2 linked regions of the Kineococcus endophyticus genome follow. The protein of the gene in region 1 interacts with the protein of each later gene in a pairwise test. Links are inferred from orthologs where the notes say so. Each region holds a gene or a part of one and is shown in the gene's direction. Other genes may lie near its edges.

Region 1 (5,319 bases):
ACTTGAAGCCCAGCTTGGCCGCTGCAGCCACATCCGCCGCAGGGTCCGCGGTCGCACCCACTGATGTCCTACCTTCCTCGAAACCCCTGGAGGCGGGGCTCTACGACAGTCCTGACCTCCTAGTGGAGCGGAGAAGCGGTGTCCTGCGCAAGACGAACCGCGCCACGGACCGGTCACGAACCGTCCACGAGCCGGCGCGCGGCGTCCACGGAGCCCCCACCGGGGAAGGGTGAGAGGCTGCCGGGGTGCCCACCGCGTCGACCCGAACGCGCACGACCCGCCTCGACCTCGACGCCGGGTCGGCCACGGAGCGCGCGGACACCCTGGCCGTCGAGGAGCCCCTCCAGCTCGAGGTGGACGGGGAGCAGCTGACGGTCACGATGCGCACGCCGGGCCACGACGTCGAGCTCGCGCTGGGCTTCCTGCACGCCGAGGGCCTGCTCCGCGATGCCGGCGACGTCGTGGCGATGCGGCACTGCACGGACGTCGGCCCGGACGGGGAGCCCACGTACAACCTGCTGCGGATCAGCGCCCGCCCGGGCAGCCGGCTGGCCGGGGACCGGGTCGCGCGGCCGTTCACGACGACGTCGGCGTGCGGGGTCTGCGGGTCGGCGAGCGTCGAGGAGGTCGTGGCACGGGTGCCGGACCCGGTGCACGACGACGACGTCAGGGTGCGGGCCGACGTGCTCGCCGGCCTGCCCGACGCCCTGCGCGCCGCCCAGCCGACCTTCGACCGCACGGGCGGCCTGCACGCGGCGGGCCTGTTCTCCGCCGACGGCGAGCTGCTGTGCGTGCGCGAGGACGTCGGACGCCACAACGCCGTCGACAAGGTGGTCGGCTGGGGTCTCCGGGAGAGCCGGCTGCCGTTGCGCGGCACCGTCCTCGTCGTCTCCGGCCGCGCCTCCTTCGAGCTCGTGCAGAAGGCGGCGGTGGCCGGCGTCCCGGTCCTCGTCGCGGTCTCGGCGCCGTCCTCCCTCGCGGTGTCCCTCGCGCGCGAGGTGGGCATGACGCTGCTCGGCTTCGTGCGCCCGCCCCGCGCCAACGTCTACGCCGGTGGCCACCGCGTGGACGTCGGCGGCACGGACCAGCGGGGCGCCGGAGGGACCGGGGTGGGTCCGTGTCCGACGTCCGTCCTAACCTGATCCCACCAGCCGGGTCCCGGCGCCCACCGGTCCGACACCACGGACCGGGCGACGCGGACCCACGACCGATGCGGGAGGACCACCACCGTGGCCAGACGCGATGAAGCGGGCGCGCCCGCCGGCAAGGGCCCCATCCTCAACGGCCTGCCGTCGCAGTTGCCGGACATCGACCCCGAGGAGACGGCCGAGTGGCTGGCCTCCCTGGACGGGATCGTCGACGAACGCGGGCAGAACCGCGCGCGCTACCTCATGCTGCAGCTGCTGCAGCGGGCCCGCGAGCGCCAGGTCGGCGTCCCCAGCCTCACCGCGACCGACTACATCAACACCATCGGCCCCGAGTCCGAACCGTGGTTCCCCGGGGACGAGGAGGTCGAGCGCCGCTACCGCGCGTGGATCCGCTGGAACGCCGCGGTCATGGTGCACCGCGCCCAGCAGCCCGGCATCGGCGTCGGCGGTCACATCTCGACGTACGCCTCGTCGGCGACGCTGTACGAGGTGGGCTTCAACCACTTCTTCCGCGGCAAGGACCACGCGGGCGGCGGTGACCAGGTCTTCATCCAGGGCCACGCCTCCCCCGGCGTCTACGCGCGCGCCTTCCTCGAGGGCCGCCTGAGCACTGAGCAGCTCGACGGCTTCCGCCAGGAGGTCTCCAAGGCCCCCAACGGGCTGTCGTCCTACCCCCACCCCCGGCTCATGCCGGACTTCTGGGAGTTCCCGACGGTGTCGATGGGCCTGGGCCCGGCCAACGCCATCTACCAGGCTCAGTTCAACAAGTACCTGCACAACCGCGGGTTCAAGGACACCTCGCAGCAGCACGTGTGGGCCTTCCTCGGCGACGGGGAGATGGACGAGCCGGAGTCGCGCGGCTTCGCCCAGCTCGCGGCGTACGAGGAGCTCGACAACCTCACGTTCGTCGTGAACTGCAACCTGCAGCGCCTCGACGGTCCGGTGCGCGGCAACGGCAAGATCGTCCAGGAGCTCGAGGCGTTCTTCCGCGGTGCGGGCTGGAACGTCATCAAGGTCCTGTGGGGCCGGGAGTGGGACACGCTGCTGGCCCAGGACAACCAGGGCGCGCTCGTGAACCTCATGAACGCCACCCCGGACGGGGACTACCAGACGTTCAAGGCCGAGAACGGCGCCTTCGTCAAGGAGAACTTCTTCGGCCGCGACCCGCGGACCGCCAAGCTCGTCGAGGGCATGTCCGACGACGAGGTCTGGAACCTCAAGCGCGGCGGCCACGACTACCGCAAGGTGTTCGCGGCGTACCAGGCGGCGATGAACCACACCGGGCAGCCGACGGTCATCCTGGCCAAGACCATCAAGGGCTACGGCCTGGGCCCGCACTTCGCCGGGCGCAACGCCACGCACCAGATGAAGAAGCTGACGCTGGAGGACCTCAAGCTCCTGCGCGACTCCCTGCGGATCCCGATCAGCGACGAGCAGCTGGAGAAGGACCCGTACCGCCCGCCGTACTTCCACCCCGGGGACGGCGACGAGGCGATCCAGTACCTGCGCAAGCGCCGCGCCGACCTCGGTGGGCCGGTCCCCCAGCGCCGCGTCCAGCACGCGCCGCTGCACCTGCCGGCCGACGAGTCGTACAAGATCGCGGCCAAGGGCTCGGGCAAGCAGGAGATCGCCACGACGATGGCGTTCGTCCGGCTGCTCAAGGACCTCATGCGGGACAAGGAGTTCGGAGCCCGCGTCGTGCCGATCATCCCCGACGAGGCCCGCACCTTCGGGATGGACTCGCTCTTCCCGACGATCAAGATCTACAACCCGCACGGGCAGAACTACACGTCGGTGGACCGCGAGCTGATGCTCGCCTACAAGGAGGCCACCGACGGCCAGATCCTGCACGTGGGCATCAACGAGGGCGGTTCGATCGCGGCCTTCACGGCGGCCGGGTCGTCCTACGCGACCCACGGCCAGCCGATGGTCCCGATCTACGTCTTCTACTCGATGTTCGGGTTCCAGCGCACGGGCGACAACATCTGGGCCGCCACCGACACCATGGCGCGCGGGTTCATGATCGGTGCGACCGCGGGCCGGACGACCCTGACGGGTGAGGGTCTGCAGCACGCGGACGGGCACTCGCTGCTGCTCGCGGCGACGAACCCGGCGGTCGTCTCCTACGACCCCGCCTACGCCTACGAGATCGGCCACATCGTCAAGGACGGTCTGCGCCGGATGTACGGCGAGGACCCCGAGAACCTCATCTACTACCTGACGGTCTACAACGAGCCGATGGTCATGCCCGCCGAGCCCGAGGGCGTCGACGTCGAGGGGATCCTGCGCGGGATGCACCGCATCTCCGTCGGTGAGGGCGACGGTCCCCGGACCCAGCTCCTCGCCTCCGGGGTCGGGGTGCCGTGGGCCCTGGAGGCCCAGCAGCTCCTCAAGGACGACTTCGGGGTCGTGGCCGACGTGTGGTCGGTGACCAGCTGGAACGAGCTGCGCCGCGACGGTCTGGCCTGCGACGAGCACGCCTTCCTCAACCCGGGCGAGGACGCGCGCACCCCGTACGTCGCGCAGAAGCTCAAGGACGCCCCCGGTCCGGTCGTGGCCGTGAGCGACTGGATGCGCCAGGTCCCCGACCAGATCGCGCAGTGGGTCCCGGGCGAGTTCGCCTCCCTGGGCGCGGACGGGTTCGGTCTGTCCGACACCCGTGCGGCGGCGCGCCGGTACTTCCACATCGACGGTCCGTCGGTGGCGGTCCGCGCCCTGGAGATGCTCGCCCGTCGCGGCGAGGTCGACTGGCGCGCGCCGGGTCAGGCGATCGAGAAGTACCAGCTCCACGACGTGCGGGCGGGCCGCAGCGGGAACGCGGGCGGCGAGAGCTGACGTGAGCCCGCGGCAGCTGCTGCCCGAGGAGGTCGGTGTCACCGTCCTCGGGCGGCTGCTGCTCGTGGGGCTCGCAGCCGGAGGCGTCGTCGGCGGCGCCACCGGGGCGGTCCTCGGCTCGGGCGGCACGCTCGGGTCGTGGGACGCCGTGTTCGTCTACCTCGGTGTGCTCACCGGTTTCCTCGCCGGCCTGCTGACCCAGGCCGTCACCGCCCTGGTGGTGCACGTCGTGCACCGCAGGGTGCAGTGGGACACCGTCCTGCGCACGGCCCTCCTGCCGCCCGTCCTGGGGTCGGGGGCCGTCGCGCTGGCGGTGAGCTCCTCGTTGCCGCCGGACCTCGGGTTCGCGGGGGTCGTGGCGGCCGTCTCGCTCTCGGCCGTGGCCGCCCGCGCCACCGTGCGCTGGTGCCTCGCGCCCTACCTCGTCCCGGTGTGGTGAACGCCGCTCCCTGACCCGCCTCAGCGGGAGGCGCGGGCGATCTGGTGCTCCAGCTCGGCGCGCAGGCTGTCCACGCGGGCGGAGTCGGGGTGCATCCCCAGCGCCTTGAGGTGGCGGCGGGCCTCGGACAGCCGCCCGGCGTCGATGGCGGCGGCGACGAGGTGCCGACCAGCCTCCAGGTCGTGCTCCCGCGGACGCCAGTGCCCCACCCCGAGCGACAGGGCCTCGTCGTTCATGCCGGCCTCGCGCAGGACGCCCAGTGCGGCCGCCAGGCCGGTGCCCGACGCGTCGCGTTCGGCGGCGATGCCCAGGCGCCTCAGCGCGGCCTCCCGGTCGTCGGCCAGCGACAGGCGCCCCAGGACCAGCAGCGGTCGCCACGCCTGCGGGCTCTGCGCCATCTCCTCGGCCAGGGCCCACTCGGCGTTGTCCGCCGCGCGGCGGACCTCGTCGGGGTCGGGCGTCCCGCCGGCGTCCTCCTCGCGGGCGAGGGCGGCGCGGGTCCGGACCAGCTCACCGAGGGCGTCGAAGGCGGCCGGGTCGTTGGGATCCTCCCGCAGCTGCTCGCGCAGCTGGGCCTCGTTGACGACGGGGTCGGCGCGTCGGGCGCGCCGACGGGACCGGCGCCCCGGCGGGCGGGTCCCGGGCCCGGACGTGGCGCCCCCCGGCGTCGGTTTGCGCCACCGGTCGAGCAGTCCCATGCGTCCCCTTCCGCGCGTCCCTCCGAGGCGACTCCTCGGGATCTTCGGCGGGTCACCCGTCGCCGACCCTAGTGCAGACGGGCGACGTCGGCCCGGTCGCCGGCTGCTCCGTCCGACGCCCGCACCGGCACCACCCCCTAGGCTTCCGGAGTGCCGAAGGAACCGACCGAGCTGTCGCCCGCGACGGTCCACCGGCTCG
Region 2 (4,977 bases), on another replicon or contig:
CTGGACCGCCTGGACCAGGTGCGCCGGGCTCTCGCCGCCGGCCACCGCGGCGTCGACGACGTCCTCGTCGCCGTCCACGGCCAGCTCGAGGGGACGTTGAAGTGGGCTGCGGCGCAGTCGATCAGGGCCCAGCTGGACTTCCTCGCCCAGCAGCCCTGAACGGGTCAGCGAGCGCGCTTGGCCAGCCGCTCGACGTCGTGCAGGACGACGGCCCGCGCTTCCAGCCGCAGCCAGCCGCGGGAGGCGAAGTCGGCCAGGGCCTTGTTGACCGTCTCCCGCGAGGCGCCGACCAGCTGGGCGAGCTCCTCCTGCGTGAGGTCGTGCGCGACGAGCAGACCGTCCGCGATGGGCCGGCCGAAGCGGCGGGACAGGTCCAGCAGGGCCTTGGCGACGCGGCCGGGCACGTCGGTGAAGACGAGGTCGGCCAGGGCGACGTTCGTCCGCCGCAGGCGCTGGGCCAGGGCCCGCAGCAGGTGGCGGGCGACCTCGGGGCGGCGGGCCAGCCAGCGCAGCATGTCGTCGTGGCCCAGGGCGATGAGCTCGGACTCGGAGACCGCGCGGGCCGAGCTGGTGCGCGGTCCGGGGTCGAAGAGCGACAGCTCGCCGAACATCTCCCCCGGCCCGAGCACGGCGAGGAGGTTCTCCCGGCCGTCGGGCCAGCTGCGGACGAGCTTGATCTTGCCGGTGCGGACGACGTAGACGCGGTCGCCGGCCTCCCCCTCGCCGAACAACTGCTGCCCGCGGTCGAGGTGGACCGACTCCATGGACTCCAGCAGCTCGCCGGCCGCCTCGTCGTCCAGGGCGGCGAACAGGGGCGCCCGGCGGACGACGTCACCGAGCCGGTCGCCGGCACGTTCGAGGGGACGATCGACGTCCGTCCCGCGCTCGACCTCGTGCTCCACGAACGACCTCCCGTGCCGCGTCCTGCAGTCCCGTGACGCGCGTCACCCGGACACGCGCGGAGACAGTCTGCCCCACCGAGCCCGGATGTGACCGACGAGGCCGCCCCCCGTCAGGGGGTCGCAGCCCCGAAGAGCGTCCGGCACCGCTCGGCCAGCACGTCCGTCGCGACGGCCAGCTCGGCCAGCAGCGCGTTCTCGTACTCGGTCAACCTGATCTGCGCGTCCGACAGCTCGCGCAGCTGCTCCGGCAGGCCCCCGCCGCGGATCGGGCGGTCGAGCAGCAGCAGACCGCGCAGCCCCTCGGCCGGGTCCAGCGCGTCCTCCGCCGGCTCGAGGTGGTGCTCCAGGGGCCCGCCGTGCGTGGCGGCCTCGACCGGCACGTGCAGCTCCTCGGGCCCGCAGGCCGTCGCGACGAGCAGGTCGCGGCGGGCGCGGACGAGGCGGTGCCAGTGCTGGACCCGGCGGACCTCCTCCTGCAGCAGCGCGCGGCGGCGGCGCAGAGCGGGCAGCGGCAGCTCGGCCAGCTCCACGCGGACGGTCCGGCGGCAGCTCAGCTCGTCCGCGGCCTCGAGCACGCCCGACAGGACGGGCTCCAGCCGGCCGTCCAGAGCCTCGGGGGAGAGGACGGCGGGCAGGTCGGGGGACTCGGGATCGCGCGGTGCCATGACAGCCGTGTCGTCGCAGGTCGCGGACCTCTTGACGAGTCGTCACCCTCCCGGTGGTGTGCCGTCACCCGTCGGGAGTCCCTGGTGACGGCAGGCGTCGAGCACCGCCCGTAGGCTCGCCACGGTGAGCACGCAGGTGGAGACGCAGCTGGCCCGGACCCGCCGCGCCCGGCGCGTGCACCGGCTGCTGGCCCAGCGCTACCCCGACGCCCACTGCGAGCTCGACTTCACGACCCCGTTCGAGCTGCTCGTCGCGACCGTCCTGTCCGCGCAGTGCACCGACCGGCGCGTCAACCAGGTCACGCCCGCGCTCTTCGCCCGCTTCCCGACGGCGGCGGCGATGGCGGCCGCCGACCGGACCGAGCTGGAGACGCTCGTCCAGCCGACGGGGTTCTTCCGCGCCAAGGCCGACAACCTCCTCAAGCTGTCCGCTCAGCTCGTCGCCGAGCACGACGGGCTCGTCCCGCCGCGCCAGCGCGACCTCGTCCGGCTGGCCGGAGTGGGCCGCAAGACGGCGAACGTCGTGCTGGGCGACGCCTTCGGGGTGCCCGGTCTGACCGTCGACACCCACGTGGGCCGGCTGTCCCGCCGGCTCGGCTTCACCACCCACGAGGACCCGGTCAAGGTGGAGACGGACCTCGCGGCGCTCATCCAGCGCAAGGACTGGACGATGTTCAACCACCGGGTGATCTTCCACGGCCGCCGCACCTGCCACAGCCGGCGACCGGCGTGCGGGGCGTGCCCGGTGCTGCGGTTGTGCCCGTCCGGCGGGATCGGGGAGATGGACCCGGTCAAGGCCGCCGCGCTCGTCAAGCAGCCGGCGCTCGCGTGAGCGCGTCCCTGCCCCCGTGGCTGGCCCCGCTCGCCGCGCGCCTGCCGGACGTCACGGCCGCCGACCTGCAGTGGCGGGAGGATCGCCGCCTCACGGGGACCTCGACACCCGCCGCCGTCCTCGTGCTCCTGGGCGACGGGCCGTCCGGACCCGAGGTCCTGCTCACCGAACGCGCCGGGACGCTGCGTCAGCACTCGGGCCAGGTGGCGTTCCCCGGCGGACGCGCCGACCCCGGCGACGCGGACGCCGCCGCCACCGCGCTGCGCGAGGCCACCGAGGAGACCGGGCTCGTCGTGGCGGGCGTCGACGTGCTCGGCGAGCTGCCGCCCCTGGGGCTGGCGCACTCCGGTCACCGCGTGACCCCCGTCGTGGCGCACTGGCGCGAGCGCGGTCCCGTCGGCGTCGTCGACCCCCTGGAGGTGGCGCGCGTCGAGAGCGTCCCGCTGGCCGAGCTGTTCGCGGCCGAACGACGCCTGCGCGGACCCGGCGGCTACACCGGCCCGGCGTTCGCCGTCCGCGGGCTGCTCGTGTGGGGGTTCACGGCGGAGGTGCTCGTCCGGGTCCTCGACCTCGGAGGGCTGCGGCCTGTTCCCCTCGGGCAGCTGCGCAGCATCACGCTCGACGAGGCGCTGCAGTGGGCGGGGGCGAGCGCGTGACCAGCTCCGACGTCCTCGACCTGGTCCTGCTCCTCCTGCTGCTCGCGCAGGTCGTCGCCGGGTACCGCGAGGGCTTCCTCGTCGGGGTCGCGAGCCTGCTGGGCCTCGTCGGCGGCGCGGCGCTCGGAGTCGTCTTCCTGCCGTCCGTCGTCAGCGGCTGGGAGACCGGGGCCCGGCGGACGCTGGCCGTCGTGCTGGGGACGGTCGCGCTCGCCGTGGTCGGCCGGGTGGTGCTGGGGCTGGTGGCCGCCCGGATCCGGTCTGTCGTGCGGTGGGCGCCCGCGAAGGTGCTCGACGCCCTGCTGGGGGCTGTGGCCTCGGCCGTCGCGACGCTGCTCGTCCTGTGGGTCGTCGCGGGCGCGGCGCGGCAGGCGCCGTTGCCGTCGGTCGTGCAGGCCGTCACGGGGTCGCGCGTGGTCGCGGCCACCGACCGGGTCGTGCCGCCCGCCGCCGACGACCTGCTCACCCGGTTCTGGTCCGCCGCGCAGGCCAGCGGGTTCCCGCGCGTCTTCACCGGCCTGGACCCAGAGCCCATCGCGCCCGTCGAGGCGCCGGACGGGCAGGCGCCGCAGGCCCTCCAGGAGCCGCTCCCGGCCGTCGTCAAGATCACCGGCGTGGCCGAGAGCTGCCAGCGCGGGCTGGAGGGCAGCGGGTTCGTCGCCGCCCGCCTCGGCGAGGACGCCCGGGTGGTGACGAACGCCCACGTCGTCGCGGGTGTCACCGACCCCGTCGTGCAGCCGGGTGGGTCCTCCCGCCGCTACCCGGCGACCGTCGTCGCGTTCGACCCCGGCCGCGACCTCGCGGTCCTCGACGTGCCCGGTCTCGACGTCGCTCCCCTGCCCCGGGCCGACCAGCTGTCCGCCGGCGACGCGGCCGTCGTCGCCGGCTACCCGCTCGACGGCCCCTACCGCGCCGAACCCGCGCGGATCCGGCAGGTGCTCCAGGCCCAGGGCCGCGACATCTTCGACTCGGCCGACGTCCTGCGCGAGGTCTACTCCGTCTACGCGACCGTGCAGCCGGGCAACTCCGGCGGCCCGCTGCTCACCGCGGACGGCCGGGTCGCGGGCGTCGTGTTCGCCAAGTCGCTCGACGACGCGAACACCGGGTACGCCCTGACGCCGCGCGAGCTCGACGCCGTGCTGGCCGCCGCGGGCTCGCGGACCGACGCCGTGGGGATCGGGGGCTGCGCTAGGGAGTGACCGCGGCCCCGCCGTTCGGACCGTTGCGTCGGAGGGCCGGTAGGTCCGGCCCGTCGCGTCGACGGTCCCCGGCACGCCCCGGCTCGCTGTCACGGCGGGCTCGACCTGCGAGCCGGATGCGTCAACGAGCCCACCCCCGGGCGCCGGCGGCGGGGGGTCACCAGCGCGCGAGCCACCCGGCGAGCAAGGAGGCGAGGCGGGCGGGGGCCTCTTCGGGCACGTAGTGGCCGACGCCCGGCACCTCCTCGAGGCGGTGCGGGCCGAGGGCGAAGCGGGCGCCGGCCTCGAGGGTCGCGCGGGAGACGGTGGGGTCGAGGGCGCCGCGCACCTGGAGCACGGGCACGTCGGTGCCGTCGCGCAGGGCGGCGGCGAAGCGGCGGCCGTCGGCGCGGACGGCGGACCGGGCGATCCAGCGGTGGTACTCCAGCGCCGAGTGGGCCACGAAGGGGACGCGGACCGCCTCGCGGTAGCGGGCGACGTCCTCCTCGGCGGGCCAGCCGGGGCCGGACCGCTCGCGCAGGACGCGGGCGACGCCGTCGCCGTGGACGAGGGAGCGCTCGGGCAGCGCGGGCAGCTGCCGGGCCAGGGCCGTGCGGGTGGCCGCGAGACCGGTGCGCTCGCCGAGGCGGTCGCGCAGCACGTGACGGGTCAGGAGGGGGTGGCCGGCGCCGACGGCGACGACGCCGCGGACCTGCTCGGGGTGCAGGGAGGGCAGGGCCCAGG

The links. The genes of interacting proteins can lie anywhere in the genome.
Region 2: the proteins of aceE (region 1) and nth interact in binary tests that used the Escherichia coli proteins (3 or more experiments, as listed by UniProt). The link is inferred for Kineococcus endophyticus from one-to-one orthologs.

Annotation. Positions count from the first base shown.
Region 1 is NZ_JBFNQN010000001.1:222,942-228,260, reverse strand. What follows is about bases 882-4,183. They hold aceE (pyruvate dehydrogenase (acetyl-transferring), homodimeric type), read left to right. Parts: upstream 882-1,229; coding sequence 1,230-3,983; downstream 3,984-4,183. Other genes in these bases: AB1207_RS01055 (hypothetical protein), read left to right, coding at 3,985-4,183; fdhD (formate dehydrogenase accessory sulfurtransferase FdhD), read left to right, coding at 882-1,142. Also shown: AB1207_RS01070 (DUF3052 domain-containing protein), read right to left, coding at 1-61; more of fdhD, read left to right, coding at 246-881; more of AB1207_RS01055, read left to right, coding at 4,184-4,422; AB1207_RS01050 (hypothetical protein), read right to left, coding at 4,443-5,120; AB1207_RS01045 (PucR family transcriptional regulator), read left to right, coding at 5,271-5,319. UniProt on the Escherichia coli protein: Component of the pyruvate dehydrogenase (PDH) complex, that catalyzes the overall conversion of pyruvate to acetyl-CoA and CO(2).
Region 2 is NZ_JBFNQN010000004.1:349,586-354,562, reverse strand. The notes cover bases 586-3,545. They hold nth (endonuclease III), read left to right. Parts: upstream 586-1,691; coding sequence 1,692-2,399; downstream 2,400-3,545. Other genes in these bases: AB1207_RS07700 (MarP family serine protease), read left to right, coding at 3,052-3,545; AB1207_RS07705 (NUDIX hydrolase), read left to right, coding at 2,396-3,055; AB1207_RS07715 (hypothetical protein), read right to left, coding at 1,013-1,567; AB1207_RS07720 (Crp/Fnr family transcriptional regulator), read right to left, coding at 586-812. Also shown: AB1207_RS07725 (MBL fold metallo-hydrolase), read left to right, coding at 1-159; more of AB1207_RS07720, read right to left, coding at 165-585; more of AB1207_RS07700, read left to right, coding at 3,546-4,254; AB1207_RS07695 (alpha/beta fold hydrolase), read right to left, coding at 4,412-4,977. UniProt on the Escherichia coli protein: DNA repair enzyme that has both DNA N-glycosylase activity and AP-lyase activity. The DNA N-glycosylase activity releases various damaged pyrimidines from DNA by cleaving the N-glycosidic bond, leaving an AP (apurinic/apyrimidinic) site.